3 regions of the Erwinia sp. GW821-FHT03D09 genome follow, and region 2 is predicted to be linked to each of the others. Evidence: predicted binding sites of a transcription regulator. Region 2 holds the regulator's gene; each other region holds the start of a gene.
The links. The regulator sigma-54, encoded in region 2, starts transcription at its own class of promoters, with help from an activator protein. The targets are predictions, from matches to a motif close to GTTGGCACANNTTTCGCTNT.

Region 1: the regulator sigma-54 is predicted to act here: its motif matches at 2,396-2,415, upstream of glnK (P-II family nitrogen regulator).
Region 3: the regulator sigma-54 is predicted to act here: its motif matches at 5,340-5,359, upstream of glnA (glutamate--ammonia ligase).

The regions. Positions count from the first base shown of each region.
Region 1 is NZ_JBWKUK010000031.1:4,652-12,755, forward strand. It holds gene tesB (acyl-CoA thioesterase II) at 1-513, shown strand, start outside; gene amtB (ammonium transporter AmtB) at 686-1,987, opposite strand; gene glnK (P-II family nitrogen regulator) at 2,007-2,345, opposite strand; gene AC07U6_RS21750 (SmdB family multidrug efflux ABC transporter permease/ATP-binding protein) at 2,619-4,382, opposite strand; gene AC07U6_RS21755 (SmdA family multidrug ABC transporter permease/ATP-binding protein) at 4,372-6,144, opposite strand; gene AC07U6_RS21760 (Lrp/AsnC family transcriptional regulator) at 6,185-6,658, opposite strand; gene AC07U6_RS21765 (DMT family transporter) at 6,762-7,688, shown strand; gene cof (HMP-PP phosphatase) at 7,739-8,104, opposite strand, start outside.
Region 2 is NZ_JBWKUK010000012.1:54,396-62,499, reverse strand. It holds gene lptA (lipopolysaccharide ABC transporter substrate-binding protein LptA) at 1-416, shown strand, start outside; gene lptB (LPS export ABC transporter ATP-binding protein) at 422-1,147, shown strand; gene rpoN (RNA polymerase factor sigma-54) at 1,193-2,626, shown strand; gene hpf (ribosome hibernation promoting factor) at 2,649-2,936, shown strand; gene ptsN (PTS IIA-like nitrogen regulatory protein PtsN) at 3,108-3,584, shown strand; gene rapZ (RNase adapter RapZ) at 3,646-4,500, shown strand; gene npr (PTS phosphocarrier protein NPr) at 4,497-4,769, shown strand; gene mtgA (monofunctional biosynthetic peptidoglycan transglycosylase) at 4,795-5,487, opposite strand; gene arcB (aerobic respiration two-component sensor histidine kinase ArcB) at 6,296-8,104, opposite strand, start outside.
Region 3 is NZ_JBWKUK010000015.1:9,571-17,674, forward strand. It holds gene hemN (oxygen-independent coproporphyrinogen III oxidase) at 1-984, shown strand, start outside; gene glnG (nitrogen regulation protein NR(I)) at 1,050-2,459, opposite strand; gene glnL (nitrogen regulation protein NR(II)) at 2,467-3,516, opposite strand; gene glnA (glutamate--ammonia ligase) at 3,781-5,190, opposite strand; gene typA (ribosome-dependent GTPase TypA) at 5,628-7,448, shown strand; gene yihX (glucose-1-phosphatase) at 7,583-8,104, shown strand, end outside.

The sequences.
Region 1 (8,104 bases), on a different contig from region 2:
CATCAGAAAACCATGCCGGTGGTCCCGGGACCTGATGATTTGCCTTCCGAACACGAAATCGCACATAAACTTGCCCCACATATCCCCGAGCCCTATCGCGACAAGTTCCTGTCGGAAAAGCCGTTTGAAATCCGTCCGGTGAAGTTCCACAACCCGCTGAGAGGACATGTGGACGAACCGTATCGTCACCTGTGGATACGCGCGAACGGCACCATGCCGGAAGATAAGCGGATTCATCAGTATTTGCTTGGCTACGTGTCCGATTTCAATTTCCTCCCGGTATCACTGCAGCCGCACGGTAAAGGCTTCCTTGAGCCGGGTATGCAGGTCGCTACCATCGACCACTCCATGTGGTTCCATCGTCCGTTTGACCTTAATGAGTGGCTGCTGTACAGCGTGGAGAGTACTTCGGCTTCCAGCGCGCGTGGCTTCGTTCGCGGCGAGTTTTACACCCAACAGGGGACACTGGTTGCTTCGACAGTGCAGGAAGGCGTGATACGCCAGCGCGAGTAAAGCAACCACAGACGATAATGATTACGGGGATCGGCCAAAACACGGACGTACTGCTGGACTTGCGGTTTGAGAGTTTGCGGTGTTACTGAGATGTATGCAAAAAAGCGGGCCATAATGGCCCGCACGTTTTTTTTATTTTTAGCGCACTACTTTCCTTCTTTCACTTACCCCATTACTGGTTGTAAGCATTCTCGCCGTGGCTGTTGACGTCCAGGCCTTCACGCTCGTGCTCTTCTGGAACACGCAGACCGACAATCATATCCGCCACTTTGAAACCAATGAATGCGACAACGGCGGTCCAGACGACAGTCAGCGCAACGCTTTCCAGCTGTACCCAAACCTGATGGCCCATGGTCACGCCTTCTGCATATCCTACGCCACCCAGTGAAGATGAAGCGAATACACCGGTCAGGATACAGCCAACGATACCGCAGACACCGTGAACACCGAACACATCACATGGGTCATCTACACGTAGCCATTTCTTCAGGGTGGTCACACCCCACAGGCCAGCCAGACCGCCCACCAGACCGATAATCAAAGCTCCACCAACGCCAACGTAACCACAGGCTGGCGTAATCGCTACCAGACCCGCAATTGCACCGGAGCTGACGCCCAGCAGCGAAGGCTTACCGCGCAGCGCCCACTCACCGAAGGTCCAGGTCAGCATGGCACCAGCCGTTGCTACGACAGTGTTCAGGAAGGCCAGACCGGCGATTTCGTTCGCGGAACCCGCAGAACCGGCGTTGAAGCCAAACCAGCCGAAGTACAGGATCGCCGTACCGGTGAACACCATTGGCAGGTTATGCGGTTTAAAGGCTTCTTTACCAAAACCTGCACGTTTGCCCAGCAGGTATGCCCCGACCAGACCCGCTACCGCGGCGTTGATGTGAACAACGGTACCGCCAGCGAAGTCCAGCGCGCCATCCTGAGCCAGGAAGCCGCCTGCCCAGACCATGTGTGCAATTGGCAAGTAAGCAAAGGTTAGCCAGATCAGTACGAAGATCAGCACGGCTGCGAAGCGGATACGCTCAGCAATAGCACCGACAATCAGACCCACGGTAATACAGGCAAAAGAAGCCTGGAACGCAACATGAATATACTGGTAGAAAGAACCCATCAGCGTCGTTGGCGCAATACCTTTCAGCATCGCCCAGTTAAAGCTGCCGAAGAACGCATTGCCTTCGCTGAAGGCCAGAGAATAACCGTAAACCATCCATACAACGCAGACCATGGCAAAAGTCATCGCCACCTGGGTCAGCATGGACAGCACGTTCTTACCGCGGATCAGGCCGCCGTAGAACAGCGCAATGCCCGGAATTGTCATAAACAGCACCAGCGCGGTGCAGATCATCATAAAAGCGTTGTCGGCTTTATCCGCTACCGCCGGTGCGGCAGCCATGGCAAGCGACGGTAACAGAGCAATGCTGGCAAGGCCAAACTTAGCGAGTTTCTTCATTTTATCCCATCCCATCACAATTCTTAGCCCCGAATTACAGTGCTGCTTCGTCAGTTTCGCCGGTACGAATACGGATCACCCGCTGCAGTTCTGCAACAAAGATTTTCCCGTCACCAATTTTGCCGGTGTAGGCGGCTTTGCTAATTACATCAACCACTTCATCGATCTGGTCATCTGCAATCGCAATATCAATTTTTACTTTTGGCAGGAAGTTAACGCTGTACTCAGCTCCGCGATAAAGTTCTGCATGCCCTTTTTGTCTGCCAAAACCTTTAACTTCCGTCACGGTCAGACCCTGAATGCCGATAGATGACAGCGCTTCACGCACGTCTTCCAGTTTGAACGGTTTGATTACCACGGTAACCAGCTTCATACGATCCCCTCCAGTATTGAATACGGTTGTTTCACGAACACGGATTTACTAAAGCAAAGGCTGTGCCAGAAATGAAAAACAGGCAGCTTTCAGGTGATTAGTCAGTACGGTTCTGAGGCGCAGCCTGGGATGGGATGTCGCGAACAGAAAGCCTGTAAGAGGAGTATAGAAAAAACGCACCTTAACGGTGCGTTGTGTGTTGGCTCAGTGCATTAAGTCAGGGCAATGGTTACTTTTTCGCCTGAATTTGGTGCAGACTCTGCTGAGTGAAGATCAGCTTTCTGCGGCAGCCAGCTCTTCGCCCGCCAGCTGTAGCTGGTACATTTGCCAGTAGCGCCCCTGCGCAGCCAGCAGCTGTTGATGATTGCCGCGCTCCACTGCCTGCCCGCGGTGCAGTACCAGGATTGTATCAGCCTCGGTGATGGTGGAAAGGCGATGAGCAATCACCACCAGCGTGGTCTGCTGGCGTATAGCCCGCAGCGCCTTCTGAATCGCCTGCTCGGTACCTGAATCGATATTGGCGGTAGCTTCATCCAGGATCAGGATCTTCGGCGTTGCCACCAGCACCCGCGCCATCGCCAGCAGCTGTTTTTGCCCAACCGACAAGTTATTCCCCTGCTCGCCCAGACGGGTGTATATGCCGTCGCTCATACTTCTCGCCAGGGAAGCCAGCTGCACGGTTTCCAGCGCCTGCCAGACCGCCTGTTCGCTGATATCCCGCCCCAGCGTAACGTTGGCAAAGAAGGTCTCCGCCAGTACCACCGGGTCCTGTTGCACCATCGCCACGCTCTGGCGCAGCGAGGCATGGCTGAGTGATTCCAGCGGGCGGCCGTCCAGCAGGATTTCACCTTTACTGAGCGGATAGTAGCCCATCAGCAAATTGGCCAGCGTGCTTTTACCGCTCCCCGTATGACCAACCAGCGCGACGAAATCACGCGGGGCCACCTCCAGATTAATATCGCTCAGTACCGGCTTACCGGTGCGATAGGCAAAAGTCAGGTCGCGAATAGCAATGCTGCCGCTGGACAGCCGCTGCGGGTCATCCCCATAGGGCTGGCGCGGCGCATCCATCAGCTCGAAGATGCGCTCACCGGCCACCACAGCCTGCTGCAGCATCGACTGCTGAGTCGTCAGCTCGATAAGCGGTTCGTTAAGGCGGCCAAGGTAATTAATAAAGGCATAAAGTACCCCGACTTCTATCGCCCCCACCGACGAAAAACCAAACAGCAGCATCAGGCCACACAGGATCATCGCGGAAAACAGGCTGAGCAATGGCCGCAGCAGGAAGCCATCAAGCCGCAGCGTCTGCATCCGCGCCAGATAGTGCGAACGGCTGGCGGCCCCCATACGCTCACCAAACCGCGCCTGCTGGCGGAACTGCTGGATAACGCTCATACCGTTGATTGCTTCATTAAAGCCGTTATTGATGTCTGCCAGATAGCTGCGCACCCGGCGAACAATCGGCGTGCTGTAGCGCTGATAAATCAGCATCACGATCAGCACTGCCGGGAAAATAGCTATCGCGATCAGTGCCATACGCCAGTCCAGGCTGAACATCGCCACCAGCATCGCTCCCACCAGCGCCGCGCTGCGCAGTACGGTTGCCACCACGGTGACATACAGATCGCGAACCACTTCAGTATCATTGGTGACGCGGGAAATAATTTGCCCGACCGGCTGAGTATCAAACGCGCTGAGCGGCTGGCGCAGCGCAGCATCCATCACGTCGGTACGCAGGCGCTGCACCACGCCAACGGCGGCCTGGTTAAACAGCAGTGACTGCCAGTAATGCAGCGCCGCAGCCAGTAGCTGTAGCAACAGGAAGCTGGTTATCAGACCGGCTGCCAGGCCCAGCGGCATACGATGTTTTGCCACCATATTGTCGATAAAGTAACTAATCAGCACCGGTCCCAACACTTCCGCCGCGGCTGCTACCCACAGCATCAACACCGCCAGAATCAACGATTTGCGCCATGGCGATCCATAGGAGAGCAGTCGTTTAAGCGTGGGCCACAGCCGCCGGTTTTCATTCGCCATGCGGCACCTCCCGCTCTGATTCATCTTCATCCAGCGCAGCTTCCAGCTGCTGATAGCGATACATATCTCGATACCATCCGCTGGCGGCGACCAGCTGTTCATGGCTGCCGCGCTGGACGATTTTGCCATGCTGTAATACCAGAATTTCACTGGCTTCGGTCAGCGCGGAGAGTCGGTGTGCAGTGATGATAATAGTACGCCCTTCACCCCAGCTGCGCAGGTTGTGCAGGATCTGATGCTCGGTACGACCATCGACGGCCGACAGCGCGTCATCCAGTACCAGAATTTCGGCATTGAGCAGCAGCGCGCGCGCGATAGAAATACGCTGTTTTTGTCCGCCGGACAGCATCACTCCACGTTCCCCAACTTCGGTATCGTATCCCCCCGGCAGTCGCAGGATATCTTCATGAACGGAAGCCAGCTGCGCCGCCTGCTCGATTTCATCCTGCGTGGCGCCCGGATTGCCAAGTGCAATGTTGTTGGCAATCGTGTCGGAGAACAGGAACGGCGTCTGGCTGACAACCGCCAGGCGGCTACGCCAGCTGTCCAGCTGCAGTTCGGTGAGCGGAGTACTGTGGTAGCGGATATCCCCGCGATCGATATCAAAATGGCGCTGGATCAGGCTGAGCATGGTACTTTTACCCGAGCCGGTCGGGCCGCACAGCCCCAACATCTGTCCCGGTGCCAGTCTGAAATGAATGTCCGATAATGAAGACTGAGCGGCGGCCGGATAGCGGAACTCGCCGATTGCGACCTCCAGCTCCCCGCGCCCTTCCCACAGAATTGTCTCGCCGTCGGTGACCGTTGGCGCTTCCGACAGTAGCGCTTTGATACGGCTCCACGCGGCACTGCCGCGCTCAACAATGTTGAACATCCATGCCAGCGCCAGCATTGGCCAAATCATCAGGCCGAGGTACATCACAAAACTGGTCAGCTGGCCCAGGCTTATTTCCCCATGCCAGACCATCCAGCTACCGCCGCCGATCGCCAGCAGATTCGACAGGCCAATCGCCACGTAAATCGTTGGATCAAAGCGCGCATCAACCCGGGCGACGCGCAGGTTTTTTTCCCCGGTATCCCGGGCGATGTCGGCAAACTGCGCCGACTGGCGATCTTCCAGGCCAAAAGCTTTGATCATCCGAATGCTGGTCAGACTCTCCTGAGTCTGATCGTTTAACGATGAGAAAGCCGCCTGCGCCAGCTTGAAGCGGTTATGCAACTGATCGCCGTAGCGTTTGATCACCAGCGCCATCACCGGCATCGGCAGCAGCGCCAGCAGCGTCAGCTCCCAGCTGATCTGCGTGCTCATCACAATCAGCACGGCACAGCCCATCACCAGTGAGTCCACCAGCGTCAAAACGCCTTCCCCGGCGGCAAAGACCACGCGGTCAACATCGTTAGTCGCACGGGCAATCAGGTCACCGGTGCGGTGGCGTAAATAGAATTCAGGATGCTGGCGACTGAGCTGGCGATAGAAATCTTCACGCAGCTCCACCGCCAGCTGGTAGGAGGCACCAAACAAAAGCACGCGCCAGACGTAACGCAGCAAGTAGACCACCACGGCGGTAAGCAACATGACACCCACCCACACCAGCAGCCGCTGATGGCTCATCTGCTGCTGGCTAACGCCGTCAACAATGGTGCCAACGATATGGGGCGGAAGTAACTGCAGCAGCGCAATGACGATGAGCAACAGAACGGCGCCCACGTAGCGCCGCCATTCGCGTAGGAAATACCAACTTAGCTGGCTGAAAAGTCGCACAAAGCATCCTGATTATCGACCGAAAAAAGACAGTTGCCGTTCAGGGGGCAACCGGCAAAGCGGTGGTGTATTTTATCTCTTCCATGGCAAAACTCGAAGTAACATCGATCAGGCCTGGAATACCGTTGACCAGCCGTTTGTAGAAGCCATCGTAGCTTTTCATATCGGCGACCTGCACCTTCAGCAGGTAATCATATTCTCCCGCCATACGGTAAAAACCCATCACTTCAGGCATCGCCTGAACTAGCGTCACAAACTGCTGAAACCAGCTGCTGCTGTGCTGCTGAGTTTTTATCAGCACAAACGCCGTCAGTCCCAGACCCAGTTTTTCACCGTCAAGTAGCGCAACCCGGCCGCGAATATAGCCCTCATCCTCAAGCCTTTTCAAGCGCTTCCAGCAGGGCGTGGTAGTCAGGCTGACCGCATCGGCCAGTGCCTGAAGCGAGAGCATGCAGTCCTGCTGCAGCAGGTTAAGCAGCATGCGGTCTTTTTTATCAAGCTGGTTTGGTAGCAAAATTTTCTCTCATCAGGTGTGCAGACAGCATAATTATAGCAACCTTTTCCCCGATGGTTTAGTTAATCTGACATCTCTCCAGACCACTTCAGGGATGATGACGATGAACAAAAATATTTACCGTAACCTGATCATTGCCGGGCTTTTTACCGCCGTTGCCCTGACATGGGGGACAACATGGATGGCGATGAAAATCGCCGTGGCCACGGTTCCTCCGGTTTTCGCAACCGGTTTGCGTTTTTTGTGTGCCGCACCACTACTCCTGCTACTGGCGCACTATCGTCGCGCCCCGCTGCTGTTTCCCGTCGGTCAACGTGGTTTCCAGCTCTGCGTTATGCTGTTCTACTTTGCCATTCCCTTTACGCTGATGATCTACGGTGAGCGTTACACATCTTCCAGCCTGGCGGCGATTATCTTTGCCACCATGCCTGCGGCGGTGCTGGCAGCATCGCTGCTGTTTCTGCGGGAAAAAACATCGCTTCAGCAGCTCCTGGGGCTGGCAATCAGTCTTGGCGCACTGAGCACCATTCTGTGGCATGAAACCCAGGCTAATGGCGTAAGCCAGCTGAAGGGCATTCTGGCGCTGGTGGCGGCGGTGCTGATCCACGCACTGATGTACGTACAGTGTAAAAAACGCTGCGCCGGGATTTCCGTTCTGAGCTACAACGCCCTTCCCTGCCTGGGTGCGGGGGTGCTGTTAACGCTGACCGGCCTTAGCGAATCACCGGATTTTCACGCGTTTGCTCCCGAGGCGCTGATGGCTATTGCTTATCTGGGATTCGTCGCGGGTGTCGGGGGGATACTGTGCTACTTCGCCCTGCAACAGGTCGCGCGGCCTTTCCAGGCCTCGCTGGTATTTCTGGTCTTCCCGCTGATCGCTATCGCACTGGAAAATCTGCTTAACGGCAGCAGCATCAGTCGCGAATCCTTACTGCTGCTGCTGCCGTTCCTGTTGGGGATTTTACTCACGCTGTATCGCGGCGCGGCACAAAAACGCAAAGTGGTTGTGCCCGTAGAAATACAGCGCTGAATACAAATAAAAAAGCCGGACATCTTGTCCGGCACACTGGAAAACGGGTCTCAGTATTCGGGGGAATAGTCGAGATGTGGTGTGTTAAGCCAGTGGTTGAGGTAATGCGACACTCCCTGCGTCGCGCAATTTCCAATAACCGGTAAATGCGGTAGCTGTGCTTTCAGCTGCGCCATCGCATTTTGCATGACAAAGCCATATCCAACCTGATTCAGCATTTCCAGATCGTTCATCGCATCGCCAAAAGCCATGCAGGTCGCCATCTCAATCTGCAGATGTCCGGTGAGCCGGGTTAGCGCCGATCCCTTATTACAGCCCAGCGGTAACACCTCCAGGCAGTGGCTGGCAGAAAAGCAGAGATGAGCGCTGTCTCCAAGCGCCTCACGCAGCTGAATCAGCAACTGGCACAAATCCTC
Region 2 (8,104 bases):
ATATGCAGGGGAACGTGGCTACGTTTACCGGTAAAGTGGTCGTCACCCAGGGATCGATCAAGATCACCGCCGATAAAGTGGTCGTGACTCGTCCCGGTGGCGACAGCAATAAAACTATCGTTGATGCCTATGGCAATCCCGCAACTTTCTATCAGATGCAGGACAATGGCAAACCGGTTCAGGGGCACGCACAGAAAATGCGCTATGAACTGGCGAAAGATTTTGTTGAGTTGACCGGTAATGCCTATCTGGAGCAGCTCGACAGTAATGTCAAAGGCGATCGCATTACTTATCTGGTCAAAGAGCAGAAAATGCAGGCTTATGGCAGCACCGGAAAACGCGTGACGACCGTTCTTGTACCGTCACAGCTGCAGGATAAAAGCACACCGTCTAACGGTCAGAAGAAGAGTAACTAACTAACATGGCAACGTTAATTGCGGAAAATCTGGCGAAGGCCTACAAAGGCCGCCGCGTGGTTGAAGACGTCAGTCTGGAAGTAAAATCCGGTGAGATTGTCGGACTACTGGGACCAAACGGGGCCGGCAAAACTACCACCTTTTACATGGTGGTGGGTATCGTTCCGCGCGATGCTGGCCGAATTGTGATTGATGATGAAGATATCAGTATCCTGCCCCTGCACGCGCGCGCGCGCCGGGGGATTGGTTATCTCCCTCAGGAAGCCTCCATTTTCCGCCGTCTGAGCGTTTACGATAATCTGATGGCGGTCCTGCAAATTCGTGAAGATCTGACCAGCGAGCAACGGGAAGATCGCGCCAACGAGCTGATGGCCGAGTTCCACATCGAACATCTACGCGACAGCCCCGGTCAGGCACTCTCCGGTGGCGAACGCCGCAGGGTGGAAATTGCCCGTGCCCTGGCTGCAAATCCCAAATTTATCCTGCTGGATGAACCTTTTGCCGGGGTTGACCCTATTTCCGTTATTGATATTAAAAAGATTATCGAGCATCTTCGTGATAGCGGACTTGGCGTGCTGATTACCGACCACAACGTTCGTGAAACGCTGGCGGTTTGTGAGCGCGCTTATATCGTCAGCCAGGGGCACCTTATCGCACACGGTACGCCAGAAGAAATCCTTGCCGACGAGCAGGTGAAACGCGTCTACCTGGGCGAAGAGTTCAGACTCTGATAAGGTGGCCATAAGGTTTGTTTTTAGGGAATTATTATCCTGAATATGAAGCAAGGTTTACAACTCAGGCTGAGCCAACAGCTTGCCATGACGCCACAGTTACAGCAGGCCATTCGACTGCTGCAACTCTCTACGCTTGAACTACAGCAGGAAATTCAGCTGGCGCTGGAAAGCAACCCGTTGCTCGAGCAGAGCGATGTTCACGAGGAAATCGACTCTCGCGAATATCAGGAAACCGAAGCGCTGGACACTCGAGAAGCGCTTGAACAGAAGGATATGCCTGAAGAGCTGCCGCTGGATGCCACCTGGGATGAAATTTACACCGCGGGTACCCCTTCCGGCACCGGCACTGACTACCACGACGACGAACTGCCGGTTTATCAGGGGGAAACCACCCAGTCACTTCAGGATTATCTGATGTGGCAGGTAGAGTTAACGCCTTTTACCGACTCCGATCGGGCGATCGCCACCTCAATCGTCGATGCCGTGGATGAAACCGGCTATCTAACCATCTCGCTGGACGACATCCTCGATAGTATGGGGAATGAAGATCTGAGCCTGGATGAGGTAGAAGCGGTGCTGAAGCGCGTGCAGCGATTCGATCCGGTGGGCGTGTGTGCTCGCGATCTGCGCGACTGCCTGCTGGTTCAGCTTTCTCAGTTCCCTGACGATCTTACCCTGTTGAAAGAAGCGCGGCTGATCGTCAGCGATCATCTCGATCTGTTAGCAAATCATGATTTCCGCAGCCTGATGCGTCTGACTAAGCTAAAAGAAGACGTTCTGAAGGGTGCCGTACAGCTGATTCAGTCACTCGACCCGCGTCCCGGACAGTCGATCAATACACAGGAACCTGAATATGTCATTCCTGACGTACTGGTACGCAAAGTCGGTGCGCGCTGGACGGTTGAACTGAACGCCGATAGCGTTCCGCGTTTAAAAATCAATCAGCACTATGCTGCACTGGGTGGTTCAACCCGCAACGACAGCGATTCACAATTTATTCGTAGTAATTTGCAGGAAGCAAAATGGCTGATTAAAAGCCTTGAGAGCCGTAACGACACGCTGCTAAAAGTGACCCGCTGTATTGTCGATCAACAGCAGGCATTTTTTGAACAGGGTGAGGAATATATGCGGCCGATGGTACTGGCAGACATAGCCAGCGCAGTCGATATGCATGAATCAACGATATCGCGCGTAACAACGCAGAAGTATCTGCACAGTCCGCGCGGTATATTTGAACTGAAGTACTTTTTCTCAAGCCACGTGAGTACTGAAGGCGGAGGTGAAGCCTCCTCTACCGCTATTCGTGCGTTGGTGAAAAAATTAATTTCGGCGGAAAATCCCGCCAAGCCGCTGAGCGATAGCAAGCTGACCTCTCTGCTTTCTGAGCAGGGGATTATGGTCGCGCGCCGTACTGTGGCAAAATATCGAGAGTCTTTATCCATCCCACCATCAAACCAGCGCAAACAGCTGGTCTGAAAGAACTGAGAAGGAAGACATCATGCAACTCAATATCACTGGTCTAAACGTTGAAATTACTGAAGCCATGCGCGAATTTGTGACAGTGAAATTCGGTAAACTGGAACAATATTTTGACCGGATTAACCAGGTCTATATTGTTTTGAAGGTGGAAAAAGTGACTCAAATTGCAGATGCGACGCTGCATGTGAACGGCGGGGAGTTGCATGCAACCGCAGAAGAAAAAGATATGTACGCGGCGATTGACGGCCTGGTAGATAAGCTGGCTCGCCAGTTAAATAAACACAAAGACAAGCTTAAACAACACTAAATTTCACCATGCGCTGATTGTCTCTGCGGCATCCCACATCGGGTTAAGCTAAAGTCAGCGGCGGCTCGTATCTTTATAAGAGTACGGGCCGCTAATCAATCAGGGGGCAACGACGGCCAGTAAAACGGCCTAAGTTTATCGCCATGCGGATGTGAACACGTAAGTGAAACTATGATGAACAACGATCTGAAACTGGAACTGGGCTCGGTCCTGAACCTGTCCTGCACCCGTAATGGTGTACATTGCCAGAGTAAAAAACGGGCGCTGGAAATTATCAGCGAACTGGCGGCCAAACAGCTAAACCTTCCGCATCAGACTATTTTCGAAGCAATTCTGACGCGTGAAAGAATGGGCAGTACGGGTATCGGTAACGGAATCGCTATTCCGCACGGTAAATTACTTGAAGATACGCTGCGTGCGGTTGGTGTATTTATCCACCTGGATCAGCCGATTGCCTTTGACGCCATTGATAATCAGCCAGTGGATCTGTTGTTCGCCCTGCTGGTCCCGGCAGACCAGTGTAAAACTCACCTGCATACGCTTTCGCTGGTAGCAAAACGTCTGGCAGATAAAACAGTTTGCCGGCGTCTGCGCGCGGCCCAGAGCGATGAAGAGCTGTACGAGATCATCACGGAAGATCACGATTAAGCCAGCCGTTGTATATTCACCACGACATCCGTGGTAACAGGTTAAATTGGGGGAAGAGTTAATGGTGCTGATGATCGTCAGCGGTCGTTCCGGTTCAGGTAAATCCGTGGCATTACGCGCACTGGAGGATATGGGCTTCTACTGCGTGGATAACCTTCCCGTGGTACTGCTTCCCGATCTTGCTAATTCGCTCTCTGAACGCAATATGTCTGCGGCGGTCAGTATTGACGTTCGTAATATGCCGGAATCCCCCGAAGTTTTCGAAACTGCGCTTAACAATCTGCCCGACTGCTTTTCGCCGCAGCTTCTGTTCCTGGATGCCGATCGCAACACGCTAATCCGTCGCTACAGCGACACCCGCCGCCTGCACCCCCTTTCCAGCAAAAATCTGTCACTGGAAAGCGCCATCGATGAAGAAAGCGACCTGCTGGAGCCGCTACGTTCCCGTGCCGACTTGATTATCGACACCTCGGAAATGTCAGTTCATGAGCTGGCCGAGATGCTGAGAACACGGCTGCTGGGCAAGCGCGAGCGCGAGCTGACGATGGTGTTTGAGTCATTCGGTTTTAAGCACGGCATTCCTATTGATGCTGATTATGTCTTCGATGTCCGCTTTTTACCGAACCCGCACTGGGACCCCAAACTGCGTCCGATGACCGGTCTCGATCGCCCGGTAGCGGCCTTCCTCGACCGCCATACTGAAGTGCATAATTTTATCTATCAGACGCGCAGCTATCTTGAACTCTGGCTGCCGATGCTGGAAACCAACAATCGCAGCTATCTGACCGTGGCTATTGGCTGTACCGGCGGAAAACATCGTTCGGTATATATCGCTGAGCAATTAGCCGACTACTTCCGTTCACGTGGTAAAAACGTGCAGTCCCGTCACCGTACGCTGGAAAAACGTAAATCATGACCGTTAAGCAAACTGTGGAAATCAGGAATAAGCTGGGCATGCACGCTCGCCCGGCAATGAAACTTTTTGAACTGGTACAGAGCTTTGACGCTGAAGTGTTGCTGAGAAACGAAAGCGGTACTGAGGCCGAAGCCAGCAGCGTTATTGCGCTACTGATGCTGGATTCCGCCAAGGGCGGTCATATTGAAATTGAAGCCAGCGGACCACAGGAAGCGGAAGCACTGGCTGCAGTTATTGAACTGTTCGATGCCGGATTCGACGAAGAATAATTGCCCGGGTAGCGATCATTTCCAGTTAATTAAGGTGATTTCTGGAAAGAAACGCTTCACCGCCCAACTGACGCATCTGTCGCATAATCCACTGCTGACGCTGGCGAACATAACCTGAAGGCGCAGCCGCCTTAAAGCGTATTGGGTTAGGCAGCACCGCTGCCAGCAGCGCGGCTTCGGACATCGTCAGACGGCTGGCAGGCTTGTTGAAATAACGCTGCGCCGCCTCTTCCACGCCAAACACACCGTCACCAAACTCAGCAATATTGAGGTAAACGGTCAGAATACGTCGTTTAGTCCACACCGTTTCAATGCCGACCGTCAATCCTGCTTCCAGTCCTTTTCTCACCCAACTACGTCCGTCCCAAAGAAACAGATTCTTTGCGGTTTGCTGAGACAACGTTGAAGCGCCTCGCATACGAGAGTTTTCGCCGTTGCTACCAAGTACAGACTGAATGGCGTCAACATCAAAACCCCAGTGCGTGGGGAATTTTTGATCCTCAGAAGCGATGACCGCCAGCGGCATCCATGGAGAAATCTCATCGTGCCCAACCCAGTCTGAATGGGCGACATAGCTAAAATTACCCTGTAACCAGGAGCCTAGCTGCCTTTCGATCATAACCGCAGAGAAAGGCACCGGAACAAAGGTGAAGAGCACAATACCGGTCAGCCAAAGACCTATAATCCCCATCAGCAGACGCAACATGGCCTTTTTCATCCATACCCACCCCGGGCGTCGGTTACGGCTCATTCTTCGACTCCATTACCATCATCTTCAGACAGAGCAAATTATTTTGGCCAGGTTCCTCTCATGAGCTGCTTACCCAGGAATCGGTTCCATGATGCGCCATAGTTTAATACATTTTAGGGGGCCGCTATTCAGAGCGAAAAAACATTTCCAAATTGATTTGCATTGCTTATAAATTTTACTGAGAACATTTCGAAATCACAAAACTCGAAATAGAAAACCATCGATAAATGAAACAATAGAACATCTTTTTTGTCGTGTTTTCGACTAAAGCGTGAGGTTTATCTTGCTGAACTGTGTCAGCATTCTTTCTCCGAATCACGCCCTGAAGTCTGTTTGTGTTAGCAGAAACCAAAACGTTTCGGAGAAATTCAGCGAAAACCACAAAAAATGCAGTACAAACAGGATATTAAACGCATAAAAAGTGCTGAAATAGCATTTCAACTGCGGGGTCACGACAATCCAATACGATGACCTAATCCGTCAAGACTTTCGATGAGTAAAATACAACAATCGTACAATAATCCATCATAAAAAAGGCAAAATGAATTACCTGCTTGACTGAGAAAGTAATTTGATGTCTTCTATTTACAAATATTGCTCAACATCACACATTTTAATGAATCTGGTAACATGTGATGTTAGATTTGCTAAGGTAGTGGCTGAGAGTTTTACCCAATACCCGGCCTGCGCTCCAGACGATTCTTATCAAAATAGCGTGGGTTTCCATTTTCCCTGGTGTTGGCGCAGTATTCGCGCACCCCGGCCTCGGTCGGGGTCATTTTTTTTCAGAGGCCTTAACCCATTCACGTAACACATTCACGTCGTTACGCCATTCCTGTTTGAGCTCGTCTATCCACTCCTGTACGTTGTCCCACCACGCAGGGAGTTCAGGACTTTGGATCTGTTTGGCAATCTGCTGCAAATGCACCAGCCCAACTGAACCTGCCGCACCTTTGATCTTATGCCCTTCTTCCGCAATCCCTTTCTGGTCCCGCGCCATCATGTTGGAATCCAGCACTTCCAGATAGCCCGGCATCATTTGCTCGAACATTTCCAGGCTTTGATGAATCAGCTTCGGCCCAACCAGTTCGATATACTGCTCCAGCATCACCACATCCAGCAGAGCCAGTTTTTTCTCATCCATATTGATCTCCTGCGCAGGCATCACCTGATCCTCGCTTTGGTAGTCCCAGTATTTCTTAATCATCGCCGTCAGTGCAGGCACCGCCAGGGGTTTACTCAGCACATCGTCCATGCCTGCATCCAGGTACTCTCGTTTGTCCTTCAGCACGTTGGCGGTTAACGCCACCAGCGGAGGCAACTGCTTACCGGCGTGACGCTGATGAATGCCACGTGCCACATCCAGTCCGGTCATATCCGGCAGTTGAATATCCAGCAGAACCAGATCGAACTCATCCGGATCGAACATATCCAGCGCTTCCTGCCCGGTCATCGCCACTTCGACGCTGTTGCCCAGTTTCTCCAGCACCGATTTTGCCACGACCACGTTGAGTTCAATGTCTTCCACCAATAGCACATGCAGCGCGGGCAGAGGAAGGTCGTCTTCAGGCTGTTCATCCTCAACCTCTTCCGCCACACGGGGAGCATTCAGCGTCAGCGTAAAGCAGGAACCCTGCCCCTGTGCGCTGCGAACGCTGATATCGCCGCCCATGGCCTGCGCCAGACGGCGAGACACCGCCAGTCCAATACCCGTGCCGGTTGCCGGTTTCCCACCGCGCTGGTCTTTAACCTGATAGTACATGGCAAAGATTTTATCCTGTTCATCCTGCGGGATGCCCATTCCGGAATCTTCTACCTCAAAATAGAGACAGTCTTCGTCGCGGTAGCCTACCCGCACGACAATCTCGCCGCTCTGGGTGAACTTCACTGCGTTGCCAATAAGATTCCACAGGATCTGCCGCAGGCGCGTGCCGTCAGCAATAATTTTGTGCGGCAGCGGCAGCTCAGGCTGCAGGATAAACTTCAGTCCCTTAGGTTCAGCCAGCAGGCCGGACAGATTTTCCAGATCGGCAAGCAGGCCGGTGAAATCGAGCGGCTGATTATCCAACTGCACCTTGCGCCGCTCGATTTTGTCCATCTCAATCACATCGTTGAAGATATTGCCAAGGGTGATAGCGGAAACATGAATAGTTTTAAGGTACTTGAGCTGCTCCTGGTTCAGATGGGTATCCAGCAGAATACGGCTCAGCCCAACAATGCCATTAAGCGGCGTACGAAGCTCGTGGCTGATTGTAGAGATAAAGGTAGTCTTCTCCCTGCTGGCATTCTCTAACGCGTCCTGGTAACGCTTACGTTCCGTTATATCGCGTCCGAAGCCCATCAGGCCGCTGCGTTTACCCACGCGATCGTAATAAGGTACTTTGCGGATCTCGAAACAGGCTTTACGCCCGTCGGGGTACTGAAGCCACTGTTCATAGGTCAGAGAAACATTGTGGCGGAAAACTTTTTCGTCAGTTTCCAGCACCTTTAGCGCCGCATCGTCGTCATAGACGTCATTAGGCGTTAACCCGATAAGCTGCTTTTCACTTTTGCCCGTCAGCAGTTCCATGGCCCGGTTACAGCC
Region 3 (8,104 bases), on a different contig from region 2:
CGGCAGCATTTTACGTTTGCTGCCGATGTAGAGATGTCGATTGAGGTAGATCCGCGCGAAATTGAGCTGGATGTGCTGGATCATCTGCGTGAGGGCGGATTCAACCGTCTGAGTATGGGCGTGCAGGATTTTAACAAGCAGGTTCAGCAAAGCGTTAACCGGGTGCAGGATGAAACGATGATTTTCGCCCTGATGGCCCGGGCGCGTCAGCTGGGTTTTACCTCCACCAATATCGATCTGATCTATGGTCTGCCTCATCAGACGGCGAAGAGCTTTGCGTTTACCTTGCAAAAGGTGGCCGAACTGAATCCGGATCGCCTCAGCGTATTCAACTATGCTCATCTGCCAGAACTGTTCGCGGCCCAGCGTAAAATCCGTCAGGAGGACTTGCCCGATGCGCAGCAGAAGTTGGATATTCTGCAGCAGACGATTTCGTCCCTGACCGCACAGGGCTATGAATTTATCGGTATGGACCACTTCGCTCGCCATGATGACGAACTGGCGATTGCACAGCGTGCCGGAAAGCTGCACCGCAATTTTCAGGGATATACTACGCAGGGAGACAGCGATCTGTTGGGCATGGGCGTTTCGGCAATTAGCATGATCGGGGATAGCTATGCGCAGAACCAGAAAGAGCTGAAGTATTATTATGCCGCCATCGATCGGGATAAAACGGCGCTCTGGCGCGGGTTACAGCTCACTGATGATGACTGTATCCGACGCGATGTGATTAAGAGCCTGATGTGCAATTTCTCGCTGTCATTTTTAGCGGTTGAAACGCAGTGGGGAATCGATTTCCAGCGCTATTTTGCTGAAGATTTGCAACAGCTGCAGCCACTGATTGCCGACGGGCTGGTGGATTGCCACCAGAAGGGCCTTCAGATAACGCCTAAGGGACGATTACTGGTAAGGAATATCTGTATGTGCTTTGACAGCTATCTGCGCCAGAAGGCCCGCAGGCAGCAATTTTCGCGGGTGATTTAACTCAGCCTGTAAAAAGGGCGAGCCGCTTGCGGCTCGCCCGGTACCTACCCGGCCAGAAAAAAACGTTATTCCATTCCCAGCTCTTTCAGCTTGCGGGTGAGCGTGTTGCGCCCCCAGCCAAGCAGGCGTGCGGCTTCCTGCTTATGGCCCTGAGTATGGCGCAGCGCGGTGGTCAGCAGTGTACGTTCCATTTCTGGCTGTGCCTCTGACAACAGATTTTGATGACCGGAACGCAGCGCTCTGTCGGCCCATTGAGCCAGCAGCGTCGCCCAGCTGTCCGGTAGAGACTGCGTCGGACTGTCCGGCGTTGAGGTCTCAAACAGTTCCGGTGGCAGATCCTGGATCAGCACTTCCTGTCCGGCCGCCATCACCGTCAGCCAGCGGCAGGTGTTTTCCAGCTGGCGTACGTTGCCTGACCAGTGAAGGCGGGTCAGCGCGGTTTCCGTTTCCGGATGCAGGATTTTTGCTTCCACACCCAGCTCCCGTGCCGCGACCTGCAGGAAATAACGTGCCAGGCGCGGAATATCTTCGCGGCGCTCACGCAGCGGCGGTAAATGCACGCGGATAACGTTCAGGCGGTGGAACAAATCCTCACGGAATTTCCCTTCCTGTACGCGCATTTCCAGGTTCTGGTGGGTCGCGGCGATAATGCGCACGTCCACCTTCACCGGGGCATAGCCACCCACGCGATAAAACTGTCCGTCGGCCAGTACACGCAGCAGTCGGGTCTGGACATCCAGCGGCATATCACCAATTTCATCAAGGAACAGCGTCCCGCCGTCAGCCTGCTCGAAGCGCCCCTGACGAATCTGATTTGCGCCGGTAAATGCCCCTTTCTCATGGCCGAACAGCTCGGATTCAATCAAATCCTTAGGAATAGCGGCCATGTTCAGCGCAATAAACGGCGCTTTTGCCCGAGGACTGTGGCGGTGTAGCGCGTGCGCCACTAACTCTTTGCCCGTCCCGGATTCACCGTTAATCAAAACGCTGATAGAGGAACGGGAGAGGCGGCCGATAATACGAAATACATCCTGCATGGCCGGCGCCTCACCGATGATATCGGTAGTCGGCCCACTGGCAGGCTGATTGCGCGGCTGCTGCTGTTCCTGATAGTGGCTGATAGCGCGCTCAACCAGCGCCACTGCTTCATCAATATCAAACGGCTTAGGCAGATAGTCAAAAGCGCCCTGCTGATAAGCGCTGACGGCGGCATCCAGATCGGAATGGGCGGTCATAATAATTACCGGCAGCATAGGATGACGCTGTTTAATTTTTTTAAGCAGCGCCAGCCCGTCCATGCCCGGCATGCGAATATCCGATAATAAAACGTCTGGGGTTTTGGTTGCGAGCGCGTCCAGCACCTCATTGCCACTTTCAAACGTGACACAACTTAAACCGGCTCCAGTGAGCGCGCGTTCAAGCACCCAGCGGATGGAGCTATCGTCATCGACGATCCAAACTATCCCTCGTTGCATAGAAACCTCACTGGCGAATAGGCAGATAAACTGAGAACTCAGTGTGTCCGGGCCAACTGTTGAAATCTATTTTCCCGTAATGCTGGTCGATCAGACTGCGGGCAATGGAGAGCCCCAGCCCGGTGCCGCCTTCGCGGCCGCTGACCATCGGGTAAAAAAGCGTATCCTGCAGCTGCGCCGGGATGCCCGGGCCGTCATCTTCAATATCGATGCGTGCCACCAGGCGATAGCGAGAACCGTGCAGCGTCAGCTGAAACGCCGTACGAGTACGTAACGTGATGGTGCCACCTTCGTCGCCCAGTGCCTGTAGTGCATTGCGGACAACGTTGAGCAGGACCTGCTCGATCTGATCGGGATCGTGCGGTAGCTCTGGCAGGCTGGGATCGTAATCCCGCACCAGAGAAACATTATCGGGCAGCTCCATTGAAACCAGATTAACCACGCGCTCAGCCACCTGATGGATGCTCTGAGTAACATGCATACCGGGCTGCTGGGGGCCCAACAGGCGATCGACCAGATTGCGCAGGCGATCGGCCTGTTCAATGATGACTTTGGTATATTCGGTTAAATTCGGATCGGGAAGCGCTTTGGCCAGCAGTTGTGCTGCACCGCGTAATCCTCCCAGCGGGTTTTTAATCTCATGCGCCAGACCGCGAACCAAATCGCGTGCGGCAACCTGTTGAGCATGCTGCAGCTGTTCCTGGCTCAGGCGACGCTGATTATCCATCGGCGCCATCTCCAGCAGGATCAACCCATCCGGCAGCGGCTGTGCGGTCAGCGACATAATATGGGCGCGACTATCGACCACGAGGGTGACTTCGCTGTCGGTAAAGCCCTGACCTGCATCCAGGTTTTCGAACATGACTTCAATATTAAGAGAGAAATAACCAATCAGTTCCGGTAAAGGCGTGCCGAACAGCTTGCGGGAACTTTGCGCCAGCAATTGCTGCGCTGCGGGATTGGCATAATGAATCACCAGCTCGCTATCAACTAAAAGAATGCTGTTGAGCAGTGAATTGAGAATCTGCCCAGCATCGGGCAGAGCGCCAGTTGCCATAAAGCGTTCTCCTGAGTCATTCGTGCGCACCAATTTAGTGCATTATAGTCTTTTAACCCGGAAATCATCTTGTTAAACGATGAATTTGTGGAGAAAAAAGCCCATCCGAAGATGGGCTGAAAGTTTCCACGGCAACAAAATCCCAGGCGTTTATCGTGCTGGAGCTTGGCGGGTTCCCTCAATATCACCCGCATGGACACGCCACGCGGGATCTTTTCGGTTGCCGCTTCTCAGCGACATGATATTCGCCTGGCTTACTACTAATTAAACGCTGTAGTACAGTTCGAACTCAACTGGGTGCGGAGTCATACGAACGCGGTCCATCTCTTCCTGACGCAGGGCGATGTAGGCATCGATAGTGTCCTCGGTGAACACGCCGCCGCGGGTCAGGAACTCACGGTCTTCATTCAGTGCAGCCAGTGCTTCATCCAGAGAACCTGCAACTTTTGGAATCTCAGCTTCTTCTTCCGGCGGCAGGTCGTACAGGTTTTTGTCCATCGCATCGCCAGGGTGGATCTTGTTGATGATGCCGTCCAGGCCAGCCATCAGCAGTGCAGCGAAGCACAGGTACGGGTTAGCCGCTGGGTCCGGGAAACGCGCTTCGATGCGGCGTGCTTTCGGGCTGGTAACCACTGGAATACGGATTGAAGCAGAACGGTTACGGGCAGAGTAAGCCAGCATAACTGGCGCTTCGTAGCCTGGGACCAGACGCTTGTATGAGTTGGTGGTTGGGTTTGCCAGGGCGTTGATCGCTTTAGCGTGCTTGATAACACCACCGATGTAGAACAGCGCCATTTCAGACAGGCCGCCGTATTTGTCACCGGCGAACAGGTTGGTGCCGCCTTTAGATAGGGACATGTGGCAGTGCATACCAGAACCGTTATCACCAAACATTGGCTTAGGCATAAAGGTCGCGGTTTTGCCGTACGCGTGAGCCACGTTGTGAACAACGTATTTGTAGATCTGAATTTCGTCCGCTTTTTTGGTCATGGTGTTGAAGCGGGTTGCCACTTCGTTCTGACCTGCGGTTGCCACTTCGTGGTGGTGGGCTTCAACAACCAGGCCCATCTGCTCCATGGTCAGACACATAGCAGAACGGATGTCCTGAGATGAGTCAACCGGTGGTACCGGGAAGTAGCCGCCTTTCAGCGCAGGACGGTGGCCTTTGTTGCCGCCTTCGTATTCTTTACCGGTGTTCCAGCAGGCTTCGATATCATCGATAGCAACGTGAGAACCGGAGGTGCTGCTGCCGAAGCGGATGTCATCGAACAGGAAGAACTCTGGTTCTGGCCCGAACAGTACGGTGTCCGCGATGCCGGAAGAGCGCAGGAAGTCTTCTGCACGCTTAGAGATGGAGCGCGGGTCACGGTCGTAGCCCTGCAGAGTGCCTGGCTCGAGAATGTCACAACGGATGATCAGGGTAGAGTCAGCGAAGAACGGATCGATCATCGCAGTTGTCGCGTCTGGCATCAGAACCATGTCAGATTCGTTGATGCCTTTCCAGCCACCGATTGAGGAGCCGTCAAACATTTTGCCTTCTTCGAAGAAGTCAGCGTTAACCTGATGAGCGGGAATGGTCACGTGCTGCTCTTTACCTTTAGTGTCAGTAAAACGCAGGTCAACAAATTTGACTTCGTGTTCGTTCATCATCGACAGAACGTGTTCAGCGGACATACGTAACTCTCCTGGATTTTGTCATTGTCGTTGTGGTTAGAGAACTCAACGGGCGCGCTTTGCGTTTGGCTGCGCTGACTCCGAAAATTAAAGTCCTCTGACAAGCTATCAACCGTTGTGGAAACTGGCATTTTTCGCTTACAGATACTAAAGCGAAATCTATGCCAACTTTTTTATTCGGTGCAAAAAGCGCTATGATGCGCCCTCTCGAAAGACGAGGAGTGCACCATGATGGAAAGTGTGCACTATTTTGGTGCCTTTGTATGATACCAGGGCACCATTTTGGTGCGATTTTGCCATGCAGTGCAATCTTTGCACTGAAAATGGCTGCAAATGCAATCCGAACAGTTAAATTTCTATGAAATATGTGATCCTGTTCAGTCCTTCGATTAATCCGTGTACAATAGCGCGCTATTTCTAATGCCTGAGGCAAAGCTGTGATCGAAAATTTGCGTAACATCGCCATTATTGCCCACGTTGACCATGGTAAAACTACCCTGGTTGATAAGTTGCTGCAGCAGTCCGGGACCTTCGATGCCCGTACCGAAGCAACCGAACGCGTAATGGACTCCAACGATTTGGAGAAAGAGCGTGGGATTACCATCCTCGCAAAAAACACCGCCATTAAATGGAACGACTACCGCATCAACATCGTGGATACCCCAGGGCACGCCGACTTCGGCGGTGAGGTTGAGCGTGTGATGTCAATGGTTGACTCGGTGCTGCTGGTTGTGGATGCAATGGATGGCCCTATGCCGCAAACCCGCTTCGTGACCAAGAAAGCCTTCGCTAATGGTCTGAAGCCGATTGTAGTTATCAACAAAGTTGACCGTCCTGGTGCGCGTCCTGACTGGGTAGTCGATCAGGTATTTGACCTGTTCGTTAACCTGGATGCGACCGACGAACAGCTGGACTTCCCGATTATCTACGCTTCTGCGTTGAACGGTATCGCGGGTCTGGACCACAACGATATGGCGGAAGACATGACCCCGCTGTATCAGGCAATCGTTGATCGCGTATCACCACCACAGGTTGAGCTGGAAGCGCCACTGCAGATGCAGATCTCGCAGCTGGACTACAACAACTACCTGGGCGTAATCGGTATCGGTCGTATCAAGCGCGGTAAGGTTCGCCCTAACCAGCAGATCACCGTAATCGATAGCGAAGGCAAAACTCGCAACGCTAAAGTCGGTAAAGTTCTGACCCACATGGGCCTGGAGCGTATCGAAGCATCAGAAGCGGAAGCGGGCGACATCATCGCTATCACCGGTCTGGGTGAGCTGAACATCTCTGACACTATCTGCGACCCGCAGAACGTGGAAGCGCTGCCGGCCCTGAGCGTTGATGAACCAACCGTAACCATGTTCTTCTGCGTTAACACCTCTCCGTTCTGCGGTAAAGAAGGTAAGTATGTGACTTCACGTCAGATCCTCGACCGTCTGAACAAAGAACTGGTGCATAACGTAGCACTGCGTGTTGAAGAAACGCCAGACGCCGATGCATTCCGTGTTTCTGGTCGTGGTGAGCTGCACCTGTCAGTTCTGATCGAAAACATGCGTCGTGAAGGTTTCGAGCTGGCGGTATCCCGTCCGAAAGTTATCTTCCGTGAGTTCGAAGGCCGTAAGCAAGAGCCATTCGAAAACGTGACCCTCGACATCGAAGAGCAGCATCAGGGATCCGTGATGCAGGCGATGGGCGAGCGTAAAGGCGACATGAAAAACATGGACCCGGATGGTAAAGGCCGTGTGCGTCTTGACTACGAGATCCCAAGCCGTGGTCTGATCGGTTTCCGTAACGAATTCATGACCATGACTTCCGGTACCGGCCTGCTGTACTCCACCTTCAGCCACTACGACGATGTTCGTCCGGGCGAAGTGGGCCAGCGCCAGAACGGCGTACTGATCTCTAACGGCCAGGGTAAAGCAGTAGCCTTCGCCCTGTTCAGCCTGCAGGATCGCGGTAAGCTGTTCCTGGGTCACGGTGCAGAAGTGTATGAAGGCCAGATCATTGGTATTCACTCACGTTCTAACGACCTGACCGTGAACTGCCTGACCGGTAAAAAACTGACTAACATGCGTGCTTCCGGTACTGATGAAGCCACCACTCTGGTTCCACCACAGAAAATGACTCTGGAGCAGGCTCTGGAATTCATCGATGATGACGAACTGGTAGAAGTGACTCCTCAGTCCGTACGTATTCGTAAACGTCACCTGACTGAGAACGATCGTAAACGCGCAAACCGCGGACCGAAAGAGTAATAACTCGTCGAATCAGTGAGCAAAGGCCGGAGCAATCCGGTCTTTTTTTTGTCCGTTGTTTTCCTGGCTTCACCTGTTCAGCCTCCCGATTTACCGCTAGAGTGAATAACTCAGCGGAACAAAAGGAGAGGGCTATGCTGTATATCTTTGATCTCGGTAATGTCATTGTAAATATTGATTTCAGAAGGGTTTTAGGTGCCTGGAGCGATCTCGGTCGCGTACCGCTGGCCACACTGCAAAGCCGCTTTCATATGGGTGAACCTTTTTTCCAGCACGAACGCGGTGAAATCAGTGACGAGCAGTTTGCGGCGAAAATGTGTGAACAGCTGGATATCGCGCTTGGATTTGAGCAGTTCGCTGTCGGCTGGCAGGCCGTGTTTGTCGGCGTACGCCCGGAAGTGATTGCCATCATGCACAAACTGCGGGAGCAGGGCGATCGCGTTGTCATTTTATCGAATACTAATCGCCTGCACTGCGAGTTCTGGCCAACTGAATATCCTGAAGTTAAAAACGCCGCCGATAAAATTTACCTGTCCCAGGAAATGGGGCTGCGTAAGCCCGATCCTGAAATTTATCAGCGCCTGCTTAATGAAGAAGAAGCCTCCGTGCAGGACGCTATCTTTTTCGATGATAATCTTGAGAATGTTCAAGCCGCA